DNA from 4 places in the Peribacillus sp. TH27 genome. Region 3 is predicted to be linked to each of the others. Evidence: riboswitches for the same ligand, from Rfam matches in the RefSeq annotation. Region 3 holds a riboswitch; each other region holds the start of a gene.
What was found. A riboswitch is a leader RNA that binds a small molecule or an ion and turns the genes downstream of it on or off. The one in region 3 is predicted to bind cobalamin.

Region 1 (7,463 bases), 2.6 Mb from region 3:
ATTTTGTCAATTCAACGGCATGCGGATCTGGGTAATTTAAGATTCCTTCGAAGAATTCGGACCACCGTTCCTTTATACATAAAGGAGGACCCAATGGGTTGATATTAGCACTAAAATCGAGAACCGATTCAGGCATTTCAATTTCCAGCGCTTCGTAAAGATAATGCGGATTAGAGCCATGAGAAGGTAATGCCAAGCGTAAGTCCCCCTAACCAAAGCATCAGTAAAAATATAAAAGATGTCCGATGCATGATGGTAATCGTTTTTTGTATATGTATTGCTTCTAATGGAACAAGTGGAACGCCCATCCTAGCACGGTCAGAAACTACTCCTTTGTACATATTCCGGCCGCCAAGCTGTACACCCAAAATTGCAGCAACGCCTGCTTCACACCACCCACTATTCGGGCTTGGGTGCTTTTTCGCATCATTGAACAAAATCTTCCATCTAGCCCCCAAGCTATGATAGCTGGATTTCGAGCTTAGCAGCATCAAGAAACCAGTGAGGCGACTAGGAATCCAGTTCACGATATCATCGAGCTTAGCTGAAGCCCAGCCAAATTGTCCATATTTATCATTTTTGTAACCAACCATTGAATCGCAGGTATTAATTGCCCTGTACATCATCGCGAGTGGAGCACCGCCAATTGCTGCCCAAAACAGTGGAGCCGTAACTCCATCACTCGTATTTTCAGCTACGGTTTCTACAGTGCCTCTGACTATTTCGGATTCATCAAGATCAGCAGTATCACGACCGACAATATAGGAAAGCTTTAGCCTCGCTTCAGGAAAAGCTTGTTTATTCAGTGGATGACACACATCCATTCCTGCCTGCTTTAAGCCCTTCTGAGCAATCGTCGTAGAAATAACAACAGCTTCCCATAAAATTCCCGCAAGCGGATGGATAAGATAAGCTAAATAGACAGTTAGACCTGTTGCCAATAACACCAGTGTTAAAACAATTACCAGCATGAAGAGGCCATTTCGCTTTTTATGTGTACCTCTATTGAATGCATGATCCAACTTGCTTATCAACGTTCCTATCCATTTAACGGGATGTGGCCAATTTGGTGGATCACCTATTAATAGATCAAAGAAAAAAGCCAGTGTAACAGCAAAAAGGTGATGGTAAATCATAGTTCCTCAATCCGTTTCCGATTTTTCTTTATTGCTTCTACGGTACAATCATATACACCGCGACTGATCAACTTCCCTAGCGGAGTAATGGTGCCTGCATATTGAAGTGCCTTCCCTCTTTGGGTTGCGGCAATCAAAATACTGTCTGTCGAAGTTCCTGTCGCCACTGTATTTGTCACCGTATCCAAAACACGCAAATCATGAAGCGCTTTTACTTTTGCCTCGGTCGCGGTGACAATGCTGTGGATAAAGGCCTCTTCTGCCAAGTGCCCATTTACAAAGATCCATGTATTTATGGTTCCTGGAGTGGAAATCCAAGAATGTTGGTCAGCTAAAGAGGCGTCGATGGCATTCCCTACTCCAGCCGTCACAATGATAAAAACCGAGAAATCATCATCTCTTAAAAACTTGAAGGCCACCGTATCGAGAAAGACAGCTGTCATCATTCCGACCGTTTCCTGCGGTTCAAAACCGTGTGTTTTTAAAAAGTCAGCCATTTCAGCAAAATGATCCTCGTAATTATAATCACGATGGACATGCCTATTCACGAAATGTTGATGCCAGCCCGTTCCTGAACCGGTCACACCAGAAGACATCGTTCTAAGCGAAATTGGTGAATTCAATTGAATTATTTCGTTGCCCACCGTCAAATAGGTTTCATCAATTTCCAAAGGTGCGAAATCACAGACATGCTTTTCCGGGACAATGAACATTTGCGGCTTCGGTAGGGCAGGATGCGGATGTTTTTCAATCGTCGTCCGGTATACCTCCTGGATCCGTTCCTGTTGGAGCACTTCATTCGGCACATTAATGACTTGAATTTGTCCTTTTTCAAGCAACATCAGCCGATCACAGTACAAGCCGGCCAAATTCAAGTCATGGAAGATTGAGATAACTGTTAGCTCCAGCTCCTTGGCCATTTTCCTCATTAAATCAAGAAGCTCCTTTTGATAGGAAAGATCCAAGTGGTTCGTTGGTTCATCTAAAAAAAGAATTTCCGGTTCTTGGGCAAGTGCTTGTGCCAATAAGACCCGCTGTCTCTCACCGCCTGATAATCGTTCAAAATGAAGATCCTGAAAATCCGCGACTCCCGTTTGCTTCATCACACGTTGGACAATCACCTCATCCTCAGAAGTCCAACTATGAAACCAGCCTGTTTGGTGAGCATAACGGCCAAGAGAAACAGTCTCTTTTACCGTATAAGAAAAGGCTAATGAGGAATGTTGAGGCAACACGGCTATAACTTGTGCAAGTTGTTTGGCCGAATACTCCTTCAAGTCTCTTCCCCTTATTCGTATGCTTCCTACCTTATAATCGAGAACCCCGCTAAGCATACTTAATAGCGTCGTTTTTCCGCTGCCATTTGGACCGAGAATCCCAAATAATTCCCCTTTATGTACGTCAAAAGAGACAGAGTCCAAAACAGCTTTATTGCCATATCCACCTGTTAACCCTTTAACTTCAAGCATGAATTCTACCCTTCTCTCCGTCTCTTTAATAAAATCAGGGCAAATGCCGGGGCCCCGATAAGTGAGGTAATTACACCAATCGGCAGTTCCGAAGGTGCAATAATCGTCCTTGCTACAAGGTCAGCCAAAATTAAAAATCCGCTTCCTACGAGCAAAGATAACGGCAACAAATGCTTATGATCTGGCCCCCAAATCCTACGAACCAAATGAGGAATAACCAATCCTACAAAGCCAATCGTTCCCGAAACAGCAACAGCTGCCCCAGTTAATATCGAACCAGCTATCAGAATCCACATTTTTCTCCGCTGAACATTCACACCCAAATGCTTTGCACGATCTTCCCCAAACGTCATCGCATTCAATTCTTGGGTATTCATAATCAAGATCAACGAACCAATGATAAAAAACGGCAAAATAATCGCGATATAATTCCAGCCGCGCATTGAAACGCTTCCCATCAGCCATCCGATGATTTGTCTTAATTCCTCGCCCGTCAACGCAATCATTAATGAGATGAAGGCACTTAAAAACGAGCTGAAAATGATTCCGGTTAAAATAATTGTTTCTACTTTCATCGATCGATCCATTTTTCTCGCAAAAGTTAGCACACAGAAAATCGTAAGCAATGAAAACATAATACTTAACGCCGGTAGGGTATATAAACCGATCAACGGCAATGATATATTCAAAAACAATGTCAATACAGCGCCTACTGATGCTCCTGATGAAATCCCTAATGTGTAGGGGTCAGCAAGCGGGTTCCTGAGCAGTCCCTGAAAGGCTGCCCCGGCAATCGCAAGCGAAGCCCCAACCAAACCTGCAAGTAATACACGTGGCAGGCGGATGTTCATTACGATATTCGTCAGCATCACATCTGGCTCAACTGAGATTGGTAAATGAAAAAATTCCTTGCCGATAATTTGTATAAGCGCGGGAATCGGTACTGACACCGAACCAAAGGAAATGCCAATCGTCATTGCGAAAAGCAAAAACAATAACGCAATCAAATAAGCAAACGCCCACTTAGTTGTCAAATAGGTTCGGATAGACTGATTTGGCAAGTTCCTCTACTCCCTCTATTAAGCGTGGACCAGAACGGGTCACTAAGTCAGAATGGACATCAAAGACTTGACCATCCTTAACAGCAGCTACATCTTCCCATCCTTTTCGGCCCGTCACTTCACTGATTGGATCTTTTGTATAATAACCATATGTTGTAATAATGACATCCGGATTTGCAGCAATCATAGACTCTTCGTCAATTTTCGCCCACCCGTCCAATTCGGCTGCTGCATTTTTCGCTGAAATTATGTTAAGCATTTCATTCATGAATGTATTTTTTCCAGGTGTATAAATATCCGGTGATGGCGAAACCTCTACTAGAACGGTTTTTCTTTCCTCATCCTTAACGGATTTAGCTTTTTCCTGAATTTTCTTCAGTTTCATTTTCATATTCGCAACGATTTCTTTTGCCTTATCATGTTCTCCCGTTGCCTGTCCAATCATATCAATAGACTCATACACTTCGTCAAAGCTTTGTGCATCATTGACTACAAGGACATCTATTCCAGCATCCTTAAGCTGCTGCAATCCCTCATTCGAATTATGGGCACTGGATGCATGAGCAAGAACAAGATCAGGCTTTAAGGAAACGATTAACTCCGTGTTCATTTCCATTCCGCCAACTTTTTCAATTTCTTTCGTTTCTTCCGGGTAATTATCATTGTCGGATACACCAACAACCTTTTTACCCAAACCAAGTGCAAAGACCACTTCTGTATTACTTGGTATCAATGTAACAATTTTCTTTGGTTGTTCTTCTATCGTTACTTTTTCACCCGTTGCATCTTTTATCGTAATCGGGAAAGCTTGGTTTTCAGTATGATTCGTTTGTTGCTTTTCTTTCGTTCCTTCTTTTGATGTATCATTGCAACCAACCATCATACCTGCAGTTAGTAACATCACTAGAATCAGACCATAGATTTTCTTCATTTTACATCCCCCACAATCTTTTAATTCAATTTCCGACCACCTAAAGAAAACGCACCCTGAAGTGAAGAAGCGAATTTCAAAACAAAAGCATCTCCCGTCAAACGGAAGATGCTTGTATGGCAACAATATAATTACGGACTCAGAAGGTCTGCCACACACCTTCCCATCCGCGTAGGTTACAGGTGTACGAATCTTGGCAGGTCTCCTGGCTAATGGTCATCGTCAACGGCACCTTCCCATATCTCACATACAGTGGTACACAGCCGCTAACTCCCATTTACAGTGGCGGGACCGCGTTGGTATTTCACCAACTTCCCTTTTAAGTCATTAAGACACCAAATCGTTCATATGTATATAATTTTCACTGCTTTTCATTATACACTATGTAAGAAATGATTATTATATGATTTTTCAGACTGATTCCGAAATACCTTGTCTTCAATTAATAACGTGATGCATTTTCAATCAGCGCTGCAAATCCATCGACTGATAATCCGGGTGAAATCCGAACTCGGTGCAGTGCATGCATCCCTTGGTCCCTTGAAGCTCCACCAGCTTCGGTGGTTACTGCCATCTTGTATCCAGCTTCTTCTGACAACCTAAGGCTCTCCTCGTTATACCGACCAACAGGATATGAAAGTACTGTCGTGTCCTGTTGGAGAATACGATCGAATAAATCCTTTGACTGTACCATTTCAGCTTCCTGCTGCCCTACCGTCATACGGTTAAGCTCAAGATGGTTGATAGTATGACTTTCAATAGAAATCCCATTCTCGCTCATCTCCACCATTTGTTCTTCCGTCAGGTGATGACTTTTTTCAATAGATTTCCCGATCATAAAAACAGTAGCTTTCATATTATATTCTTTTAATATAGGAAAAGCCTCCGTGTAATTATCTGTATAGCCATCATCAAAAGTAAGCCAGACACACTTTTCACTTGGCATCCGATTTTCCGTTAAAACAAGAAATGCTTCCCTAGGGGATAATGTATAGTAATCATTCTCCCGAAGCCAGTTCATTTGTGATTGAAATTCCTCTCTTGGTACCCGAAGGTTATTACCTTCAGAAATACTATGATACATCAATATTGGAAGTTGAACCGTGGACTCGGCTCTTATCCAGTTTCTCGTATCGATCTGTTCAGGATATAATCTGTCCTCCGAATTCTGCCCGACGTCATTCTCCGCTGCTGCAACCACTTCAATGTTATCTTCCGCAATCGGTGCAGCCGTCTTTGTACCTATATTCTCTAAAACCCCTTGTGAGCATGAAGGCAAAATTAAAATTCCCAGCAATGCTACCATCAATAAAACTCTGTATTTTCCCACTATCATTCTCCTAATTTTTTCTAGCATAATAGTACCAGAAAACTAGTAAATAATAAAGTATTCCATTTAGCGAAAAAAAAGGCAACCCGGTGGCTGCCTTTTTTTAACTAGTAAATCGACAAGTATTTTGATCACGCGGAATGCCTAAATCTTTCGGCACCATCGTTTCAATAAAAAAGTTCTCATCTTCTTCATAAATAATCTTCTTCATTTCAATTCCGAAGTATTCCTTCATCCGGGATTCTGTCATGACTTCCTGGACTTCTCCGTAAACGACCGGCTTTTGTTTGGCTGTCATTAACACATGGTCAGCAAGGAAAAACGCATGGTTTGGGTAATGCGTGTTTATGATACAAGAGATTTTCTTTTCTTGTGACAAACGCTTTAATGTCTGTAAAATCACAACCTGCTTTTGAACATCAAGATGGGATTCCGGTTCATCGAGAATGAGCACTTCCGGGTCTGATACCAGCGTACGTGCAATCAACGCTAGTTGCAACTCACCACCACTGACTGTATTGCAGGACTTCCCAGCAAGATGGCCAATCCCTACAGTTTCCAGGGCTAGGTGAGCGGCTTCACGGTCCTTCACGGAAGGCTGGGCAAGCGCACTGATGTATGGGGCTCTTCCCATAATGACCAATTCTTCGAGTGTAAAACCAAATACCATTTTATGCGCCTGCGGAACATAACCAATCCGTTTCCAGACGGTTTTGCGTGAAAGCGAAGGAAGCGGCTTTCCATCAATGAGCGTTTGACCTTTTTTCCAGTCCAGAAGACCTGTGATGCATTTTAACATCGTTGTCTTTCCTGCACCGTTTGGTCCTAGTATCGCCATTATCTCTCCGTCATTCAGCGAAAAGTTAATGTCTGTTTGGTAAAGGTAAGGAACTTCTTCTTTTTTCCGAGCATAAAAGTAATTTCCTCCCTGCACCTCAATTCTCATGACCAGCCACCTCCTGTTTTTCTAAGCAATATTGCGAAAAATGGTGCACCTATAATTGCCGTCAAGATTGAGAGTGGAATTTCTGTAGCCGTTACCGAGCGAGCCAGATTATCAATCAACAATAAATAGGCTCCACCGATTGAAAGAGATACTGGTAAGACTAGTTGATTGTTATTACCAACTAGCATTCTTGCAACGTGAGGAATAATTAACCCAACCCAGCCAATGATACCGCCTATCGCAACTGAGGCAGCAGTAATAAGTGTTGCGCCAAAAATAACTGTCCATTTCAAACGTGTTACTGGAATACCAAGTGATTTAGCTTCATCCTCAGGCAACGTCAATAAATTTATTCTCCAACGAAGGGAATATAGAATCAGAATGCCCACAAGGATAATCGGTCCCCCGATATACAAGTCCTTATATGTTGCCGTACCAAGACTTCCCATCAGCCAGTAAGTAATCGCTGGCAGTTTTGCTTCCGGGTCAGCGACGAATTTAATCAAGGAAATCAACGCCTGGAATAATGCCGATGTAACGACACCAGCCAGAACAAGCATGAAAACAGGTGAATCTTTTTTTCCGCTAAT
Region 2 (7,463 bases), 2.1 Mb from region 3:
AAGCTGGATGATTGGAAGTTGGTTGAAGGGTCTTCAGCGGCAATGGTTGCTGAATTGAAAAAAGCGATTGATAAAAAAGAACCAATCGTGGTTACAGGATGGTCACCGCATTGGATGTTCTCGAAATATGACTTGAAATATCTCGAAGATCCGAATGAATCCTTTGGCGGGGCTGAAAATATTAATTCGATTGCCAGAAAAGGCCTTGAGCAAGATGCCCCAGGCGCTTATAAAATTCTTGATCAATTCTTCTGGGATACTAAAGATATGGAAGATGTAATGGTCAAAGTTACTGAAGGTATGTCTCCTTCAGAAGCAGCAGAAAAATGGATAAAAGAAAATCAGGACAAAGTATCCGAATGGACCAAAGGTGCTGAATCAGGAAATGGTGAAAAAATCAAACTGGTTTATGTTGCATGGGACACTGAAATTGCCAGCACAAATGTGATTGGCAAGGTTCTGGAACAGAATGGTTATGACGTAACATTAAGTCAAGTTGAAGTCGGACCAATGTTTGCCGGCGTTGCAAACGGAAGTGCGGACGCAATGGTGGCTGCATGGCTCCCGGGTACACATCTTGAATACTATAATAAGTATAAAGATGACATGGTTGACCTTGGACCAAATCTAAAAGGAACAAAAAATGGTCTGGTCGTACCAGATTATGTCGATATTGATTCAATTGAAGATTTGAAATAAGAAAAAACGAGGGATTTTCGGACATGAAAATTCCTCGTTTTTTTTGTGATGAAAATGTTTTAGGGAGGAAGTGAGCCTAAAATGTTGAATTAAAAGAGTTTAAACTTTAATAATTACATGCACTAATTAATGATTGCTGGCTAAAGGGAAGTGTATAAAGAGAAAAAGAATAAACGAATCCTAATTAATAGAAACAAATTTATTTTTCAATTCCTCTTCAGATACCACGATTTTACCTCGCAAATCTTCGGAAAGTAATACATAGCTTTTCACTCCTATGAACTCTGAATCTGAAATAATAAAGAACTTTGTTCCCTTTTTGTACGTAGAAGGATAATCTTCAATTAACTTTAACATCTTCATCTTTTTTCCACCTTGAATATCCATTAACTAATTAGAATGTAACAACTTTCTTTATACTGGTAACCTCATATTATCTATCTATTTATAGCCTTCAACTATTTGGCCTATTTTAAAAATGAAATCACGGATATTGAATTTAAATAAATATCTTTGAATTAATAATCCAATATAAGTATTTACTAGTCAAGAATACATTTAAGTAAATATCTTTAAATATTTTAAGAAATCAGATGAAAACCGGAAAGGTGAGGTTCACCAACTGGATCACCCAACAAGGTTGTACCATTTTGGATCATTTCTTTCATGTATTTACTGCTAAATTGTGGGGATTATCTGTTTTTCTTTTTAATTGTCTATTATAAATATTCTTAAACTTTCCGTGGAATAACCTTTAATTGAATGCTAAAATTTAGTTGGAAAACCGGTTTCTCTAATACATAAGAAAAGAAAAAATGGGATGTAACGGATGTAGATGTATCCAATCACTAGGGTGCTTCCAAAGTAACTGTATTGTAAGATCCAGTGTTTGTATAAGAAATTTTGTCAACGGTACTATCATCGTAATCCGTTTAAAAAGAAAGTGGGAAAATATATGAAACCAATAATATTTGATGTTGATACTGGGGTTGATGATGCCTTAGCGATGGCATACGCATTAAACTCTCCTGAATTGGACGTGCTAGGCTTTACAACTTGCTTTGGTAACGTGTCCGTAGCTGAATCGACTCGTAATACGCTGGCAGTTTTGGAAAAGGTAGAAAAGAATATTCCTGTTTATAAAGGAGCCAATCAAACATTGGTGCGTGGAATGAAGAAAAAGTATCCAAAGCATGTTCATGGAGAAGACGGTTTAGGAAATACACTTAAGAATGAACCAACTATTTCAGCATCACCGGGAAATGCAACCGATTTTATAATCAATCAGGTGAAAAGTCGCCCTCATGAAATAACGATTATTGCAGTTGGACCATTAACTAACATCGCTTTGGCCATTAAAAAAGCACCAGAAATTATTTCACTTGTTAAAGAGGTAGTGATAATGGGTGGTGCAGTAAAAGTACCAGGCAACGTAACGCCGTACGCTGAAGCCAATATCGTATCTGATCCTGAATCAGCTGATTATTTGTTTTCCTCAGGGATACCAGTCACCGTTGTGGGACTTGATGTAACACATCAAACGTTTTTACTAAGATCAAAGCTTGATGAATGGCGTTCGACTGGAAAAGGGACTGCCCAATTCTTTGCAGAAATGACCGAATTTTATATGAAGTCTTATGAAACTTTCAATCCGGGTATTGGAGGTTGTGCTCTTCATGATCCACTCGCAGTTGGAGTTGTGATTGATCCAAGTTTTGTGACTACAGAATGGATGAACGTTAAGGTTGTGACTGAAGGAGAAGAGACAGGTAGAACAATCGGTCAACATGAAGGTGTGGCAAGGATTCGCGTCTGTACAAAAGTAGATGCAGATCGATTTGTGAAACATTTCTTGGAACGAGTTATATAAGGACATGGACTCATGATGTGAGGCTCTAGCTTTGAACTTTAAAGAATATCGATTACTCTGCATGGGGATTACTAGTTAAGAGATATGCTCCGTTTGATACTTTTCAAAGTTAGCGGTTTTAACGTTTCATATTCACCTAAGGATCGTTTTAATCAACGGCTATAGGTAATAAATCAGCATTATATTTGCTGGAAAAAGGACATCCTTTCATTTGGATGTCCTTTTTCGATTTTCTTTCTGAAATGTTTTCATGAGCAGTTTCAAAATAAACATTTTTATGATCTAGAATTGATTACAGGTAACGCACAGTATTTTTAAGAGTGCGGGTGGAGTCCAACTTAATACTACAATCTCTTTAGGGAAAACACTTAAACGATATTGGCTTTTTTGTTTTTTTAAAATTTAATCAATCGTTTGATTAATAAAATAATTGGAAGGATTAGTGAAAGTCTAAGGTTACTATTTTATGGGGAAAAGAAATGTATTTTCCATAATAGTCACGTATTCATGGGCATAAAGTTTTTATACTTATAAAACATGTAAAATAGTTGGCACTCGGGTGGTCTTCTTTTTTTGGAAAAAACAACAATGTAGTATAACGGAGCCTAAATAAAAAGGAAACCATTTAACTAAAGTTAAATGGTCCTTCGAAATAAATTTCAAAACTAATGTTTTTATAAGCTGTGTTTTTACTTTCAATGAAGTTCTCACATTGCTTTAAAAGGTATGTGAATACCTGTGTTCTTAAAACAGCCATACGGCTGTTTTTTTGCTACATACCTAGAAAGGTTTTAAGAATTCCTAAAAGAAGGGCGACTGCTAAGACCCATATAAAGAATTTTTTATACATGATCATTACCTCGAATTTTTTATGATTAGATTGCATTCATCTTAGCATAAAGATGAAAGAAGAGCAGGTGGTTCGTTATTTGCAAAGGGAGACCTTAAAAGAGAAATATAAGGGATTAGCGATGGAGGGCAGCTGCTCCAGGAGAGTGTGTGGTTGTAGTGATGGACTTAGGGAAGCAGAGGTAAAAAAGGAAAGGATGATCCAAGAACTTTGGAACATCCTTCTTTCGCATTATTTAAATAAGTCTGGATAAATGGTCTTTGCTGCGAGTTCTACAGCTTCACCAATCCTTGGCCCAGGACGTGACATAATATTTTCATCAAGTAGATAGACTTGATCATTTTTCACGGCGTTGATATCTTCCCAGCCTTTACGGGATTTAATTTCATCAACAGCATCATCTGCAAAGGTAGCAGTTGTAATGATAGCATTAGGGTTTCGTTTGACAATTTCTTCATCTGAAACCTTAACCCAGCCTTTTTGGTCGGCAAAGATGTTTTCAATGCCTGCAGTTTTTAGAATTTCTTGTTGGAAGGTTTCCGCTCCTGTTGTATAGATTTCTGGAGCTGGACTAATTTCAAAATAGGTTTGTTCCTTTTCATCTAATGTTTCAATTTTTTCCTCAACACTTGTAATTTGGGTTTGGATATCTTTCACCAATTCTTCGCCTTTTTCAGCTACGCCCATGACTTCAGCAATTTGCCCAATATCCCCATATACATCATCAAAATTTGTCGCGGATTTAATAATGAATACTGGGATTCCAGCATCTTCAAGTGGTTTCATCGTCGTTTCATCACCAATGGTATAAGCAATAATGGCATCTGGTTTTAAGGAAATAATTTTCTCTGCATTGATATTCACCGAATCGGAAACATGTTCAATATCCTTTGCTTCTTCTGGATAATTATCGAAGTCGGTCACGCCAACGACCTTATCTCCCAGCCCTAGTTCAAATAAAATTTCTGTATTACTTGGTTGAAGTGAAACTACTGTTTCCGGAACTTTATCAAATTTTATTTTCTTTCCAGTATCATCGGTAACGGTATAGGCTTTGACTTCTTCTGTCTTATTAGTGTCTTTCTTTTCCTTTGCCGTCTGGTCATCCGTTACTCCACATCCGGTAAGGAAAAGGGCAAGTATCAAGGTGGAAATCCAACTAAATCGTATGCTTCTCTTCATTATTTATTCCTCCGTTTTCTTCTTCATGGGTTTGGTTGGGTATGATTTACTGATAAAAGGAATCTCCTCAATACCATGTTGCTTATTGACGTAGACAGCCATCACGAATAGAACATTTGCAAGCAAATGGGCGTAATCAAAGAGAATTTCAGGGATTTCTATTTCTAAACTAACCTTGTGTAAAGCACGGACCGACTTTTTGGCTTCACTACGGCAAGTATGCAGAACACAGGCGGCGGTTGAACCTTGCGGAAGCACGAATGTCTCAATATGCTCTTTAACTTCTGCGACATAATGGTCGTAGATGGCACTTAGACGTTTCAGATCATTGTCGGTAATGGCCAATTTCCCACGGACTGAACCATTTAAATGATAAGCCATCGGCAACAATTCCATTAAATCTCGGTATACATCCGGAACATCCTTTGTAAGCGAGGCGGCCAAGCCAATTTGTGTCGTCAAAGAGTCGGTACGTATTTCATAATCGACGGTAGACTCGGATTCGCGCATGTATGGATAGCATAAAAAACGAAAATCCTTTTTTGCCATAACTCTTCCTCCTCTTCATAGTTAGATGAATCACCTCAGTATCGCTTTTCTCAGCAAAAGAAAAAGCCGACCAAGGGCATTGGTCGGCATCAATCACCTATGTATCTGTAACAGAAAAAGATGGAAGATTGCCGTACAATCCTCCTATCTTCCGAAGAGCATAATACGATAAAAAAGGCAGGTCTCCTGGCCCGTGCGTCATTTTACTCTAAGAACCTTCCCATTTGAACAGGATGAATGGTTATCGATGTGAATCTTTATCCTCAAACAGTGGTATTTATCTTATTTCATTAGCACTTACAGTTGCGGAAACAGCTTCGGTTTTACACCAAATTCCCTATTAAGCTGACAAGTCAGCACCTTTTTCTGCAAGGTTTATATTCACTTAGCAACAGTTTACCATACCTTTTTCCTAAAGCAGTATGAATATTTTTAGAGAAATTCGTTTATGGTTTGCGAATTATCTAGTAAACTTACAATGTAAGGTTTAATTGGATGTTAATGTAAAACGCATATCGAGTATAAAGAATATATAATAGGTGTTATATAAGAGTAATAGGGTAATCTCAGGAGGTAGAGTATGATTTATAAGCAGGTAAATCAAAAACTGGAAAAGATTTTAGGGAATATTGAAAAAGTGATTATTGGAAAACGAGATATAGCAGAACTGAGCATCGTAGCACTTCTTTCTGGGGGGCATGTTTTATTGGAGGATGTTCCTGGTGTAGGTAAGACTGTCATGGTCAGAGCACTGGCAAGATCGATAGGCGCAAACTTTAAGCGTATACAATTCACACCTGATTTACTACCTTCAGATGTAACGGGTGTTTCAATTTTCAATCCAAAGGAACAAGAATTTATTTTTAGACCAGGACCAATCATGGGCCATATTATTTTAGCCGATGAGATAAACCGGACCTCGCCGAAAACACAATCTGCCTTGCTTGAAGCAATGGAAGAGGCAAGTGTGACGGTTGATGGGGTTACAAGGGGATTGGAGAAACCCTTTTTCGTTATGGCAACACAAAATCCCATTGAGTACGAAGGAACATACCCACTTCCAGAGGCGCAATTGGATCGTTTTCTATTAAAAATGAAAATGGGCTATCCGGGTGTTGACGAAGAAATTGAGGTTTTGCATCGAGCTCAATATGCCGCACCACTTGAAGAGTTAGAATCTGTTATTACTTTAGAGGAATTAATAGCTTTACAGGAAGAGGCTAAAGCAGTGATAGTGGATGACACGATAAAGCGGTATATTGTTAATTTGGCTAATCGATCTCGTACGCATGAGAGAGTATATTTAGGGGTGAGTCCACGTGGATCGATTGCATTGATGAAGGCGGCCCAAGCTTATGCACTTTTGCAGGGCAGAGATTATGTTCTACCGGATGATGTGCAATATTTAGTACCGTTCGTGTTTGCCCACAGACTTATCCTGAAGCCAGAAGCGAATTATGAGGGAGTGGATGCTGGCATGGTGATTCACGAGATTGTCGCGACGATTCAAGTGCCTGTGAAGAGAGCTGTGACCTAATGCGGAACTTGATCAGCATCTTAAAGGAAAACATGAGTGTGATTGGCTTGTTATTACTTATAGCGATTTCCTTTTCTTTTGCGATGTTTCAAGGCGGTTTTGTCAGTTGGTTTATTTTTTATACATTTTTGCCGTTCGCTGTGTACTCTACGATTCTACTTTTTTATCCGATTAATAACATTATCGTTGAGAGAAAGGTCAGTAAAAGAGAATGCCGAGCAGGCGATTCTGTAGAAATAGCTTTAACTGTTACCCGTAAAAACAGGCTGCCTCTTTTATATTTGATGGTAGAGGAAGAGTTGCCGAAGGAATTGGAAAATAGGGGGATGCAAAGAAAAACACTTGTCTTTCCTGGTTTCAGGCATACATTCAGTATGACATATACTTTGAACAATTTGCCACGGGGTGAGCATACATTTCAAACAATCCGTTTCAGGACAGGAGACTTTTTTGGCGTCTTTGAAAAGGAAGCGACATATAGTTCACCTTTAAAAATCACTGTTTTCCCTTCATATCATGAGCTTACCTACAGAGATCTTGAGCGTGTATTCAATCAGGGACAAGTGGGATCAACAAAAAAAACACAGCGAGAACAATCAGTAGTATCTGGAGTTAGAGAGTATCAGCCAGGTGATCAGTTATCCTGGATTAACTGGAAGGCAACGGCTAGAACAAGTGAAATCATGACAAAGGAATTTGAAGTTCAGAAAAACCGTGATGTGTTTATCATACTTGATAATCAGGAATCGCTTTTCTTCGAAGAAGCAATTGTAATG
Region 3 (7,463 bases):
TTCCCAGCATGCTAGCCCGAAGCAATCGCATATACGTACCTATATACGCAAAAGCCAATGTCAAGGAAGGAAGCACTAGATGAGCCAAAGTCCCCCTTCCCAATACAGGAAATAAATCTAACTTTACTGATAAAAAATAGATCAAGAGAAAGCCAAGCCAAAAGGTTGGCATAGAGACACTTACAAAGGCTAGTATTCTGCTAAACTGATCAACAAATTTCCCCTTGTAAATAGCAGAAATCATTCCTAAGGGTAAACTAATAAAAACAATAAAGATAAGCGAAGCAATTGTTAATTGAACTGTTGGGAAGAAATGTACCACAATTTCTTCCCATACAGAGTTATTGGACACATAAGACATCCCTAAATCCAATTGCAACACTTTTCCCAGCCACTCAAAATACTGGACATATAAAGGCTTGTTTAATCCAAGCTCAACTCGAAGGGCTGCCACTGTCTCATCCGTAGGAGGTATATGTGACGCCCTTAAGTAAGCTACTGCCGGATCTCCAGGAATTAAGTGAAGCAAGATAAAAGTGATGAGCGAAATTCCTAATAAAATTGGAATTAAACTTGTGAGACGTTTAAAAATAAACCAACTCATGTAGCACTCCTTAAGTTGTTTTTAAGTATCCCCACTTCAATTAACGTCAATTGAAGTTAAAGGGACCTCAGCTTCTTGAGGTAAAAAATCTACTCCACTAATGTTTTTTTGATACACTGCTATATTAGACTGATAAGATATCGGTAAATAAATTGCTTGTTCGTGCAATGTCGTTAATATTTCTGAATACAGTATTTTTCTCTCTTCTTCGTCTGTAGTTAATAATACTTTCTTAATTTTCTGGTCTATTTCTTTTTTTACTGGCAACCCTAATTGAGCGTTATAATCTGGACCACCATTTTCCGTATTTGTCGTCATAGAAGCTAAATAGGAATGTGGATCAAATGGTACAGCCCAAGTAGATGTAAATAATAAATCAAATTCACCTTGAAATGCATTTGTCCAAAAAGTATTAGTTTCTTGACTAGTCAACTTAACATCTATTCCTAGCTTTCTAAAATCACCTTGGGTAAATTCTGCGATTGACTTTTGGATGTTGTCTGTACTATTAAACAGTAATTCCAATTGCAATTCTTTTCCGTCTTTTTCTCTAAATGGTTTCCCCTTCACTTGTTTCCATCCGGCTTCATCCAATAACTGTTTTGCTTTTTCTGCATCATATTCATATGGCTTTATATTAATTTTCGTGTATGGCAAAGTAGGTGGAAACAAAGTATCAGCCTTTTTTTCCATACCATAAAAGATCTTATCAATAACAGCCTGTTTATTAAAAGCATGTTGGAGAGCTAACCGAACTTTAAGGTCTTTAGTCGCTTCTCTGTTTGAATTAAGAAGAAGCGTTCTTGTAGCTGTAGGTTCTGACAATTTGGTTTCATATTGCCCTGAATTCTTCAAAAATTGGAATGAATCTTGGCTTATGACTCCGTTTCCAAAAATAAAGTCGAGTTCTTTTTTCTCAAAAGCTAATACTCTTGACTCACCGTCAGTAATGACTTTAACAACCACCTTATCTACTTTAGGTTTAGTACCCCAATACTGTTCATTCCTTTTAAAAACTGCAAACTCATTTTTCTTATATTCGCTTAATACCCACGGTCCTGTGCCAATCGGAGACTTGAGTCCGTCCTTAAATGTGTTTTGACTGTCAGGAAAAGCAGCTTCTCCTACAAATCTCAACGGTCTGATGTAAGTTAGTTCTTGAAGAGTTGGATAATACGCGTTGTTCAAAATAAGTTTAAATGTATATTCATCTATTATTTCAGTACCTTTGATTTGGTTAATTAATTCCACCCATTCATGTTGTTTGCGATTATCTAAAATGGTATCAAAGTTTTTCTTAACGATTGCAGCATTAAAGAGGGAACCATCGGAAAATTTAACATCTTTCCTCAGATGGAATATATATTCTTTTCCATCTTTCGATATATCCCAGCTCTCTGCAAGCCAAGGCTGAATTTCTCCGCCTTCACCGTAATAAACTAGGGATTCATATACCATAGCCTGGGAAAAAAACTCATTCGGAAAATATGTGTGTGGATTTAAGTCACCTATATCCCCAGGCCATGAAAAAGTAACAACTTTTTGTTTATCTTTATTTGATGTATTTTCTTGATCTATTGTTGTGTTGCTGCAACCAGTAACAAAAATTGTGAAAATTACTAGTAGTCCAACAAAAGAATGGAATAAACTAGACCGTAGTAAAAACATGTTTTCTCACCTTCAATTATGGAATTTTATCTATTTGAAAAATCACGAAATATAAAAAAGCATTTCCAACCAGATTTAACGGTCAGAAATGCTTATAATTTAAGAACAAATTCGTCTTCTAGCACTCTAACACCTCCCTATCTCCCGTAGGTTTAACAGCATTTTTAGAACGGGCAGGTTTTCTGACTTAGGTTCATCATCTCCATGCGTCTTCCCGGATATTATCCAGTGACTTTCTTGCATAGGACTCACCATTACAGCGGCGGGACCGTGCCGGATTTTGCACCGGCTTCCCTTTTAAATATTCGCTTTTAAACGAATATACCCATTCCAATACTATATGAAATTTTCCCTCATCTTCATAGTAAATAATAGAGCTTGTCTATCCTAAAATTATTTTGTCGAAACCATTTGTTACTTCTTAACACTTTATTAGTTTCATCTCTAAGTAATTTTTGATAAACCCAGCTACTAATCCTATCCATCTAGCAATAAACGAAATACAGTTAGTAAAAAGGAGAATAAAGAGGTTCTCTTTAAAATTCAACAAATATTAAATTCTCCTAAATTATACAGTTTTACGAATACAACTCTCTCAAAATGGAGATATTCACTATATGAAAATAAAATCAAAAAAAGTTTACCTAATACAAATTATATTCTTTATTGCAAATTTATGCTATATCAAATTAAAGTCCTGATGTTTTTTAACGGCTCGTTATGTATGGAAGTAATAATTTTATATGAATAGTTATCTGTAATTACATATATCGAATGATAGTGAGGAAGATTTGTATTGCTCCCGCCAGAATTTGTTTACTTTTAATAAGTAAATACTTACTATAATATTTAAAATCATCCTAATTTATGTAATAATAAATATACTACAATAAAGGAAAGGTTTTGAGGGGATTTTCGTTGGAAAGTATGGAACTGCTACATAATAAAATAGATACAATGAGGAAATAATTAATAAATACAGCCTTGAAACATGGATTCACCTCACCAAAAACATTACATTTGAGCCAAGAACTTGATGAACTCTTGAATATACTTGTGCATGAACAGGAGTCGCTAACTCCAATAGGCCTTCAATAAGATGTAAGGGTGCTTCTCCACTAAGAGTAGGCTTGAAGCCTGATTGATCATATTTTCTCCTTTCTACCATAGGGCTTCATGGTTCAATAGCGGGAAAACAGTTGGATCCCTACTTAAAAAGTTCATGAAAAGAATTGATTTCCTTTCTGTTTTTTAAAACATATTAACTCCTACTGAAGAGAACGGATTTATACGTTTTATCATCTATCATCCGTACATAAAAAACATATGCAAATATCATTCATTAAGGTAGTGGTAGTGCAGCTGGAAGAAAGCAAAAACTCCCCTCTTTTCTTGTGAGGAGAGCTTAGCTTGCATATTGAGGTCCTTTATTGGATAGAGTACGCGAATACAATTGAATATTAGGAAATGCACACCATTATCCATATTTAAGAAAAGTGATTATAAATAAAATCTCTAATTGAAGAACCTTAGCTAGAGTTGCTTCAAACGTTACAAGGTTGCCTATTGCCATACTAGAAACCTATCGAAAATATAGAGAGCCTCTTAAAACATTTATTTTAATAGTTTTCCAAGTTCAGGCGTTACTTCTTTTGACCACCTGTCTGTCCATTCACTTCGGATTTCAGCTAACTTCTTAACATCAGGCTTATATGTCTTATCTGATTCTTTTAGTCCAATGACGCTTTCGTATTTCTCAGGTAGCTTCATACCTTTAAGAACAGGATAGAATCCTGCTTCTGCAGATGTTTTTTGTGATTCCTCACTAATTAAGTAGTTAATAAAATCAATTGCTTCTTGTTGATTTGGAGAATTTTTCACCAACGTTGCACTAAAGGCGTGCATATATACTCCTTCTTTTGGCACGACCATTTTCAAAGGTAAACCAGAATTTACTGCTAGGTCAGCAATTACATAGCTTCCCATTACAGTAACATCGGCTGCCCCTTGTTGAATAGCGGGCATCATCTGAGTAGAATTTTTATAAAAAGTAGAGGAATATCCGGCTAGTTCCTTTGCCTTTTTTAACCCAGGTTCTAAGTTATCTATACTACCTCCGTTGGCCAACGCAAAAGAATATAGGGTGTTAAAGCCCCAGTCGTTAGAAATATCAGCAAATGCTGTTTTCCCCTTATATGCAGGACTCGCTAGGTCATTCCAAGATTCTATTGGCTTGATTTTATTCTTTTTAAAAGATTCTGTGTTGTATGCAGGAGCATTAACAAGACCAAATGCAGGTGCGGCAACATTATCTATAGCTATAAAACGAGAATCAACATTTTTTAAGTTAGGCACCTTTGTTTCATCAATGACTTCAACAAGCCCTTTTTCATTTGCACGAGGTACATCTAATGGAACAAAGAAAGCAATATCAATTTGAGGAGCTTTTTTCTGTAATTCTACTTTTGAAAGAATCTCACCTGATAAACCAGCAATATAATTGATTTCAATGCCAGTTTCTTCTTTGAATTTCGGTGCAATTTCTTCACGAATTATTTTCTCGATTTTTCCACCATTGCCGGCAATAGTGATTTTTTTTGTAGTTCCTTCCCCTGAGGCACCGGTTGATTTTTGTGGTGTGGGGGCACAGCCAGACATAGCAGCCAGCATCAATACTACAAGCAAGCTAAGAATCTTTTTCATCTTTCATTCCTCCTTGTTTTGGATGTTTAGTCGAAAGTAATTTTTTGAAATCGCTTTCATTTATATCATTTCTACTACACTGTTAAACAATCTTACTGTTCATCGAAGTAATTAACGCCCATAAATTATCCGCCCCTGAACTTAAAACTTCCTCACCCAGTTTTTGAGACCAAAAATCCTCATTTCCAAACTCATCACGCCATGACCAAAGTCTTCTAGTGCTATGTTGCAAAGAATGTTCATCCGTAAAACCCATTGCACCATGAATTTGATGTGCAATGGGTACCCCAAGACTGGCAGCATCCCCTACTCTAATTTTAGCTATCATGATTTGTTTTTCTCCATCTTCTGCTATAAACGCCTTGATTGCTAAATCAGTAACCGCTTTTGCTGCGGAAACTTCACCTGCTAAAATTGCTATCTGTTGCTGCACGGCTTGAAATTTCGCTATTTGTCTTCCAAATTGTTCTCGTTCAGTTGAATACGCAACGCTAAGTTCTAAAACTCTTTCTAGCGCCCCAGTCATTTGAACGGAACGAACTAATGCACCTAAATACAATATCTTATCTTCATCAATTTCCACACACCCCGAAACTGATTTATTTTCCACAAATACATTTTTGAAATCCAGGTGATCTCTTGATTCACCTGCGAGGTTTTTTCCTGGCTCAATTTGACATGCATCTTGATCTACAATAAATACCATTTTTCCTTCATCTGAATCTCCTAAAACTACAATTGTTTGAGCCGTACGAGCCCATGGAACGTTTTTTGCTGAACCAGATATAATATAACCATTTGATTTTTCTGTAAAACTAATTTTTTGCTCTTTTGAACTTAATACTAGTGTCATAGGCTTATTTGATATAGGTAAACCGGCTTTGGATAAAATCCAATTCGCTATAAAAGTTTCTGCGATAGGCACCGGAGCAGAGAAATTTCCTGCAATTCTTAAGAAGTTAAATGCATCAGTTAGACTACCGCCAGAACCACCGGATTCTTCAGATATCCCTATAGTCGTCATGCCTGTTTCATTTAACATTTTCCATAATTTAACTGGAAATTCACCTTCTTCAGAATCATCAATAAGATCTTTTGTACATAAGTCTTTTAACAATTTCCGAGATGTATCCTCTATAATCTGGCTTAAGTCAATCACTTTATTCCTGCCCCCTTTGCAATAATTCCCCTTAATATTTCTGTTGTACCACCACGAAGTGTAAAACCAGGGGAGTGTAAAATTGCTGTAGCTAACAAAGAATTAAAACGTGGATTCGAGTTCTGTGATGGTAATGAGACAAGTAAACGCGCGACTTCTGCGACTTTACACTCAAACTGGGTACCTAAATCTTTTACTAAAGCAGCAGTAATGTCGGGAGAAATACCTTTTTGAAGTAAACGTGCCACACCTAAAGATAACTCACGTAATGTAGTTAGATGGGCCACCAATCTTCCAATGGAGATGTTACGGTGCTTATCTAATGTATCCTGTTGTAAGACACGAATTAACTCAACAAATAATGGAAATGTACTTAAAAAGCGCTCTGGGCCACTTCGTTCAAAAGCCAATTCAGCCAAAATTTGTTTCCAGCCATCTCCAATTTTTCCGACAGCCATTCTATCCGGAATGAACACGTCTTCTAGGATGACCTCATTAAAATGATGTTCCCCTGTCATTAACCGAATAGGACGTATCGTTACACCTGGCGATGATAAATCTACAATTAATTGACTAAAACCTTCATGTCTATTTTCTGTTCTAGGTGAGGTTCGACATAGTGTCATCATGTAGTGCGAGAAATGAGCTCCACTTGTCCATACCTTACTTCCATTAAGTAGCCAGCCTTTATCAACTTTCTTCGCACTTGTTGATATTGATGCTAAATCTGAACCTGAATTTGCTTCACTCAGTCCGATTGAGAAGTATACCTCACCTCTAGCAATGCTTGGAAGTATCTCTGCTTTTTGACTTTCATTTCCATAACGTAATAAAAGAGGACCTGACTGTCTATCTGCGAACCAATGTGCTGCAACAGGGGCACCGATAGCCAACAATTCTTCAGTGACAACATAACGTTCTAATGCTGTTCGTTCATGTCCGCCATATTTTTTAGGCCAAGTCATCCCAAGCCATCCACGCTGACCAAGCTTACGGCTGAATTCAGGATCATATTTACTTAGCCATGAATCACAATGGGGCACAAAAGAACCCTTTTCCAATTCCTCCTTAAGAAAACTACGAACTTCATTTCTTAGCTCTTCTGTCTTTCCTGATAAATCTACTGATTGTAACTCTAAACGCTTTACCATACAATTTCACCCCTGAAAGTGTTATTTAGCATAGATTATCAACCTACTGTTCTTTCTAAACGCCTAAACTAAATTGCTTTCCTCTATTATTTGCTCCAAGAAATAAAGAATGATTTAATTTCACAATTTTTTCGCCTTTATACCTCATTTAATTTGCTCACAACGTTAATATTATCTG
Region 4 (7,463 bases), 180 kb from region 3:
CCATCTGCGAATTGATGGGTGAGGCCATCTATATTAAAAATATGTTCTTCCATTATCGAACTGCCCCCAATTTATATATATCTATAAATAAAGAATAAGCTTACTAGAGTTACAATGGTAATCAGCCAATTACGAGAGGAATAAGTGTAAGAGTCATCGATAAATGAAATATTCTCTTGATACCCTCTTGCGTTCATTGCCATCGTTAATTGTTCAGAGCGCTGAAACACTCCTAAAAACAGGGAAGATATGAGTAACCCGAGAGATCGAATTCCCTTCCTCACTGAACTATACCCAAGCCGTGATGACTGTGATTGATGAATGGCCATAGCTGTATCTAAAAAAATAAAGATGAAGCGATAAGTTAATTCGATTAAATCAATCAGCAATGAAGGCAGTTTCAGCTTACGCAATACATATAGTATAACTGTGATGGGAGTAGTTAAGGTTAGGAAATATAAACAGCTGATACTGCTTAATACAACAACGATTAGACCAATTACCGTTTTTATACTGTCTTCGCTGATAAATATTTGCCAGCTGCCGAAATTCCAGGACCACCATACATTTGGTATCGAAGTGAATTTACTTGCGAATGAAAAAAGGATGGTAATTGTACCTGATAGTACAAAAAATCCAGGTAATAAGAGTAATTTTAGATAATAAGAGATTGGGATTTTTGCCCCGAAAATGATTAAAGCACTCATCACGGTAAAGGTGATGAGTGAGACGGTCGTATCCCTCACTGCTAAAGAAAACAACAAAAGGGAGAGGGCAAAAATCATTTTCTCTAAAGGATGTACATGCTTTAGCCGGTTGAAATAGGCGTATTTATCTATGAGTAACATGTTTTGCCTGTTCGTCCTTTTCTTGAACGGACTGTTTATTTTTTTGTCGCATAACGCCGATGAAGTATCCTATGAATCCGGCGCCAATCGCGGCTTGGAGAGCAAACAATAAGCTTTCGGTTTCTGCACCTGGCGGCTCCCAGATACTGTTGAACCAAGGCTTATATTCTGGTTGGATTTTAGTGATGGCTTCTTCCGCCACTCCATCAGCTCCACCAAATTCTGTTCCTTGTTGGGTGATTAACGGAATTATAGCAAGTATGACGACTAGAAAAAGCAACAATAAACTTTTTTTCATGCTAACGAGCCTCCTTAGATAACACTCGCAGTAATTTCAATTCGCCTAGATTGTATTTCTTCAAGAAATTCATGACAACGACTGTCAATAAACCTTCACTGATTGCTAAAGGTATTTGGGTAAGGGCAAAGATTCCTGAAAATTTAGTGAATGAGGCCATGAATCCACCTACCTCCGATGGGAAAGCTAAAGCAAGTTGTACAGAAGTTATCACATAGGTGCCCAAATCTCCGAAAGCTGCTGCTAAGAAAACAGCAAGAGAGAAGGACCAACCTAATTTAGTAGCGCCTTTGAATACAAAATAAGCAATGAACGGCCCGCAAACAGCCATGGAAAAGGCATTGGCTCCTAGCGTAGTTAGTCCTCCATGAGCTAGTAATACAGCTTGAAATAACAGAACAATAGAACCGACGACACTCATGGCCAGTGGCCCAAACAAGATTGAACCTAAACCGACGCCGGTAGGGTGTGAAGAGCTTCCTGTAACGGAAGGGATTTTTAGGGCTGATAAAATAAAAACGAATGCGCCAGACAGACCCAGCATCATTTTTGTTTCTGGGTTTTCCTTCACTTTAGACCTAATAGAACGGTAACCCAAGATTAAAAATGGAAGTGTCACAGCCCACCAGAATATCGCCCATTCGATCGGTAAGAAGCCCTCCATAATATGCATGGCCATTGCTTTCTTTGGTACGAAGAGTAGTAAAATGACAAAATAAAGTATTTTCCAATTGGCTTTTTTCATTTTTTCTCCTTTCAACGCTTTTATTTTTAATGATTAAAGCTGAGAAGAGAAGTGGCGGGCAACATAAAAAGCACTTCTCTCAAAAAGAAAGAAGTGCGTAATGAACAGTAAGTTTGCAGCATAATACAAATATTAGCTTAGCTGCCTGATCCGCACACCCATCCTCGTAGGTTGTAAACAGTTTCACGCTTCATGGCAGGTCTCCTGGCTCTGGATCATCATCCTCATACATCCTTCCCATCGCGTTTGACAGTGGATTATTCATTACGTATTAGGACTTCCCTTTACAGTGGCGGGACCGCGCCGGATTTACACCGACTTCCCTATTAAGCTAAATTCCGAGGAATCTAGCACCATAAAACTTATGTAATTTTTTGAAAATTCTCGTTTATTGTACCATAAAGCAATGATTCCATCTACACTCTATTCATATTTTTTTTGAGAAGGATAAAATCGCAGTGAGGATAGGCATGAAGCTGGATTTTCACCATTAAACTTTTCAAAACAGTCGGAATAAACTATTGAATTTTAAAAAAGTTGTTATATGATAGATAAAGTTAACTAGAAATATATTATTATAAAACCAAATATTTCAATTTAAAAGTGCTCTTGTATGAACACGCAAGGGATAATAGGGAAATCGGTGAGAATCCGATGCGACCCCCGCTACTGTAACGCTGATGAAATTGTCGATAACCACTGGCCTAGAGCTGGGAAGGGACAAAAGTAAATTGAAGCGTAAGCCAGGAAACCTGCTTTTAAAATTGTGTGATACTTTTCGGAGGGAAAGGTAGAAGGACTATGGGGATTTTGAGAGTTTCACTTTGCTTGCTGGAGGCTCCCTTTTCATATAGTTTTTTTAAAACCTTAACTCTAACAGTTAAGGTTTTTTATTTTGCCTTTTCTCAGATTTAGGAGGAAGAAGATGACAACTTGGAACTTAAAAGGCACAAATTCGCATCTTTTGATTTGTAACGGCAGCAGTTGCATGAAAAAAGGTGGCGAAGAAATAACGCAAGCAATTCGTGATGAAATTACTTCACAAGGTCTGAATCAAAAAATTCATACTACTAGAACTCGCTGTAACGGAAGGTGTAAGGATGCCTGCGTTGTGATTGCTTATCCTCAAGGGACATGGTATCGAGTGGATTCACCTGATTTTGGACGAGAGATTGTCAGTAATCTCGATGATGAGAAGTTCATTCCACAGATGATTTACCAATTTACTAATGGAGAAATGACTCCTAATCCAGATTTTCCAGCTCAAACAGGAATTTCAAAAGACAAGTTGTAAAAGGAGATGTCTAAATGAGTACAAACGGTAAATTATTTGTCGTTGGCTTTGGACCAGGGAATTTTGAACATATTACCAAACGTGCTGTAGAAGCCCTTCAAGAAAGTGACTTCATCATTGGTTACAAAACATATGTGGAACTCATACAGGGCCTTCTTACAGATCAAACGATTATAAGTACAGGTATGACTGAAGAAGTATCACGTGCACAAGAAGCAGTGAAACAGGCGGAGTTGGGAAAGAAAGTGGCTGTAATTTCGAGTGGTGATGCAGGGGTATACGGAATGGCAGGGCTGGTTTATGAAGTATTGATTGAAAAAGGCTGGAAAGAAGAAACGGGAGTAGCCATTGAAATCATTCCTGGTATTTCTGCCATCAATTCATGTGCGTCTTTACTTGGTGCACCTGTCATGCATGATTCCTGTACCATCAGCCTCAGTGACCACTTAACGCCTTGGGATCTGATTGCCAAAAGAGTGGAGGCTGCAGCAATGGCTGACTTTGTCATTGCACTTTATAATCCTCGAAGCGGTAGACGGACTAGGCAAATTGTTGAAACACAGAAAATTTTACTGCGTTACCGCTCACCCGAAACACCTGTCGGATTGGTGAAAAGTGCTTATCGCGATCGTCAGGATATTGTGATAACCAATTTGAAAGACATGTTAAATCACGATATAGGGATGCTAACAACCGTCATTATTGGAAATTCATCTACCTTTTTATATGATGACAAAATCATCACGCCACGTGGATATCAAAGAAAGTATACATTGAATTCGGAAAAGCAACCATTGAAGCCGCATCAACGCTTGCAAAAAGAAGCAGAACCTTGGGCATTAGATCAAGAAACAGGTTCTATGCAGGAAGCGTACACCGAGTCGACTGGCGGAGTTGGATTGCTTACAAAAGCACCAGAAAAAAAGAGCACTTCTTTTGAAGTGGCAATGGAAGCACTCACAAGAGTTAAGGGTCAAACAGTTCAGCAATCAATTACGCCGATTGTTCTGCAAAAAATTGAGTCGGTATTCGAGCTTGCCGTTAGCCCAGGTGTGGCGAACAAGCAATTTACTCCGAAACAAATGATGACACTTGCAGAAGTTGTTGGAGAAAAGGGAACGATGGAATACACGCCAAATCATAAAATCGTTTTAAAGATTCCTACAACAGATCCAGAAGTTATTACTGGAAAATTGCAATCAGCAAACTTTTTATTATCGCCAATTGGGGATGTATTGACTTTAAAAGCCTGTGATTTCTGTGATGGTGAAAAAGTGGAATCCATTCCTTACGCGGATGAAATACAGAGGGTGCTTGGTGGGATTGATATGCCTAAGGAACTGAACATTGGTTTTAATGGGTGTGGAATGGCTTGTTATAGTGCAGTGATGGATGATATCGGGATCGTTTTCCGAAAAGGGAAATTTGATTTATTCCTTGGAGCGAAACCTGTTGGCAGAACGGCTCATCCTGGTCAACCAGTTGCAGAAGGAATTGAACCGGATCAACTAGTTGAATTAATTACAAACATTGTCAACGAATATAAACAAAATGCTCATCCTAATGAACGACTATTTAAATATTTCAAACGGGCGAAAAAGATACAGGGCTATTTATATCAAGACATTGCTCCCAAAATAAAAATAGAGCCTGCGCCTTGTGAAGACTAATCAAGAGGGGGATAACAAATGAAAGCAGTATTATTCGTAGGACATGGAAGCAGACTAGCTTCTGGAAACGAAGAAGTTATTCATTTTATTAAAAATATGATTCCAATAATGGACGACTCTTTATTAATTGAAACATGCTTCTTGGAATTTGCCACGCCAAGTATATCCCAAGGCATTGACAATTGCATAAAAAGAGGAGCCACTGAAGTTATCGTCATTCCGATTATTTTGTTGCATGCAGGACATTCAAAATTACATATTCCAGCTGAAATAGAGGATGGAAGGAATAAGTATCCAGCGGTTACATTCACATATGGACAAACGATTGGGGTTCACCAGGAAGTATTAACGATTCTGACAGATCGCCTTGAGGAAGTTGGATTCGATACATCTTTGGAACATCCGGAGACAGCAATATTGCTGATAGGTCGAGGTGGAAGTGATGCTGATGCAAATAGTGATATTTATAAAATTTCACGATTATTGTGGGAAAAATTAAATGTGAAGTGGGTCGAAAATGCCTTCATGGGTGTTACGGATCCGTTTGTTGATGAAGGCATTGAACGCTGTATTCGGTTAGGTGCCAAAAAAATAGTGATGCTTCCATATTTCCTCTTCACAGGTGTGTTAATGGAGAGAATGGAGAATATGCTAACAGGCTATCAAGACCAATATCCAGAGCATGAATTTGTTTTGGCGAAATACTTTGGTTATCATCCAACATTACAAACCATACTGAAAGAACGTGTAATCGAAGCTAGCGAAGGAAGGTCAAGTGGTACCCGTGATCTAGAAAACTATCGTAAACATGTGGAGGAACATGGCCATGCCCACCATCACCATCATCATCATGACCACGATCACGACCATGGGCATGACCACCATGACCACGATCACGGTCATGAAACAGACCATGGACATGACCACCATGACCATGATGAGCAAGTGGTGGGGACGACAAAATGATTTTGTTCTTAGCGGGTACAAGCGATGCAAGGGAATTAGCGATTGAAATCCAACGGGTTGGATTCCAAGTTTTGGCAACGGTAGTAACCGAGTCGGCAGCAAAAAGTTTGCAAGATGCGAAGATAGCAACTCAAATTGGACGATTAACTGCAACAGATATGGCATCTTTAATCATCGAAAAAGGATTTCATGCGGTAGTTGATGCAAGTCACCCATTTGCAGAAGAAGCATCGAAAAACGCTCTTCAGGCAGCAAAGGAAGCAAATGTTCCTTATATTCGTTATGAACGTGAAAGTCAACGATTCCAGAATGAGAAATTGATTATGGTTCGTGATTATGCTGAAGCCGCCAAGCTTGCTGCTACAAAGCGGGGAGTTATTATGCTAACGACTGGAAGTAAAACCTTAGCGATTTTTGCTAAAGAGTTAGTAGGTCTGGAGAATACAAGAGTGATAGCGAGAATGCTTCCGCGCATTGATAATATGGAAAAATGTGCTCAGTTAGGCATTGAGCAAAAAAATATAGTCGCTGTTCAAGGTCCATTTTCAAAAGAATTGAACAAAGCGCTATACAATCAATATGGTGTCACGTTAATGATTACAAAAGAAAGTGGCAAGGTTGGATCTGTTGATGAGAAATTGGAAGCAGCATTGGAATGTGGAATTGAGACGATTATGATTTCTCGTCCTGATGTTGATTATAAAAATGTTCATTCCAGTTTTAATCTGGTCATTGCCGATTTGAAAAAACAACTAAACGAAAAATAGGAGGAATGTACGATGGATTTTAAAACAGATTTTAAACCCCTAACGGTTGATCCAGATAAAATATATGATTATAGTTTTTCAATTATTGCTGAAGAAATGGGTAATCATGATTTTTCAGAAGATGAGTGGAAGATAGTTCGCCGTGTAATTCATGCATCAGCAGACTTTGAATTAGGAAGAAGTGTCATTATCCATCCAAATGCCATTCAAGCTGGTGTGGAAGCAATCCGCAAAGGAAGACATGTTATTGCCGATGTTCAAATGATAGAAAGTGGAACGGGGAAAAAACGTTTTCAAAAACATGGCGGGGACGTGCATTGCTATATTTCAGACCCAGATGTAATGGTTGAAGCAAAACGATTGAAAACGACAAGAGCCATCATTTCGATGCAAAAAGCCGTAAAGGAAAATGAAGGCGGGATATATGCCATTGGTAACGCACCAACAGCATTATTAGAACTCATTCGTCTTATTAAAGAAGGGATTGCTAAACCCGACTTAATTATTGGTATGCCTGTTGGATTTGTTTCTGCCGCGGAATCAAAAGAAGAACTAGCAAAAATTACCGAAGTGCCATTCATTACAAATGTTGGCCGAAAAGGCGGAAGTACTGTCACGGTTGCGGCATTGAATGCGATTTCCCTTTTAGCTGATTAGGTTAAATCATGGAAAAGAAAGTCAAGAAAGATCCCTCCCAAATGCGGCATGGGTATACGACCGGAGCCTGTTCAACAGCAGTAACTAAAGCGGCATTGATCGCATTGATCACTGGTGATGCACTTGAGGAGGCAACGATTTCTTTGCCTATAGGTAGAGATGCTACTTTTACAATTGAGAAATATGATATAACGGAAAATTCAGTTAGTGCAGAAACA

Region 1: linked by a shared signal. The riboswitch ahead of JFU24_RS17020 (ABC transporter substrate-binding protein) and the one ahead of nikA (nickel ABC transporter substrate-binding protein) in region 3 are both predicted to bind cobalamin.
Region 2: linked by a shared signal. The riboswitch ahead of JFU24_RS14635 (hypothetical protein) and the one ahead of nikA (nickel ABC transporter substrate-binding protein) in region 3 are both predicted to bind cobalamin.
Region 4: linked by a shared signal. The riboswitch ahead of JFU24_RS04015 ((2Fe-2S) ferredoxin domain-containing protein) and the one ahead of nikA (nickel ABC transporter substrate-binding protein) in region 3 are both predicted to bind cobalamin.

Annotation. Positions count from the first base shown of each region.
Region 1 covers NZ_JAEKEV010000002.1:3,252,070-3,259,532, reverse strand. Annotated here, with positions in the region: gene cobD (threonine-phosphate decarboxylase CobD) at 1-196, opposite strand, end outside; gene cbiB (adenosylcobinamide-phosphate synthase CbiB) at 171-1,136, opposite strand; gene JFU24_RS17030 (heme ABC transporter ATP-binding protein) at 1,133-2,605, opposite strand; gene JFU24_RS17025 (FecCD family ABC transporter permease) at 2,611-3,666, opposite strand; gene JFU24_RS17020 (ABC transporter substrate-binding protein) at 3,629-4,597, opposite strand; cobalamin riboswitch at 4,776-4,952, opposite strand; gene JFU24_RS17015 (polysaccharide deacetylase family protein) at 5,040-5,903, opposite strand; gene JFU24_RS17010 (ABC transporter ATP-binding protein) at 6,031-6,873, opposite strand; gene JFU24_RS17005 (FecCD family ABC transporter permease) at 6,870-7,463, opposite strand, start outside.
Region 2 covers NZ_JAEKEV010000002.1:2,764,835-2,772,297, reverse strand. Annotated here, with positions in the region: gene JFU24_RS30795 (glycine betaine ABC transporter substrate-binding protein) at 1-699, shown strand, start outside; gene JFU24_RS14650 (hypothetical protein) at 880-1,062, opposite strand; gene JFU24_RS14645 (nucleoside hydrolase) at 1,655-2,569, shown strand; gene JFU24_RS14640 (ABC transporter substrate-binding protein) at 3,651-4,601, opposite strand; gene JFU24_RS14635 (hypothetical protein) at 4,605-5,150, opposite strand; cobalamin riboswitch at 5,310-5,529, opposite strand; gene JFU24_RS14630 (AAA family ATPase) at 5,731-6,687, shown strand; gene JFU24_RS14625 (DUF58 domain-containing protein) at 6,687-7,463, shown strand, end outside.
Region 3 covers NZ_JAEKEV010000002.1:694,938-702,400, forward strand. Annotated here, with positions in the region: gene nikB (nickel ABC transporter permease) at 1-604, opposite strand, end outside; gene nikA (nickel ABC transporter substrate-binding protein) at 641-2,272, opposite strand; cobalamin riboswitch at 2,428-2,616, opposite strand; gene JFU24_RS31205 (Spo0E family sporulation regulatory protein-aspartic acid phosphatase) at 3,245-3,370, shown strand; gene JFU24_RS04795 (ABC transporter substrate-binding protein) at 3,887-4,975, opposite strand; gene JFU24_RS30995 (acyl-CoA dehydrogenase family protein) at 5,058-6,134, opposite strand; gene JFU24_RS04805 (acyl-CoA dehydrogenase family protein) at 6,131-7,285, opposite strand.
Region 4 covers NZ_JAEKEV010000002.1:517,076-524,538, reverse strand. Annotated here, with positions in the region: gene JFU24_RS04035 (energy-coupling factor ABC transporter ATP-binding protein) at 1-53, opposite strand, end outside; gene cbiQ (cobalt ECF transporter T component CbiQ) at 72-848, opposite strand; gene JFU24_RS04025 (energy-coupling factor ABC transporter substrate-binding protein) at 832-1,146, opposite strand; gene JFU24_RS04020 (energy-coupling factor ABC transporter permease) at 1,148-1,891, opposite strand; cobalamin riboswitch at 2,069-2,264, opposite strand; cobalamin riboswitch at 2,476-2,665, shown strand; gene JFU24_RS04015 ((2Fe-2S) ferredoxin domain-containing protein) at 2,817-3,185, shown strand; gene cobJ (precorrin-3B C(17)-methyltransferase) at 3,200-4,855, shown strand; gene JFU24_RS04005 (sirohydrochlorin chelatase) at 4,874-5,821, shown strand; gene cobK (precorrin-6A reductase) at 5,818-6,588, shown strand; gene JFU24_RS03995 (precorrin-8X methylmutase) at 6,601-7,245, shown strand; gene JFU24_RS03990 (cobalt-precorrin-5B (C(1))-methyltransferase) at 7,254-7,463, shown strand, end outside.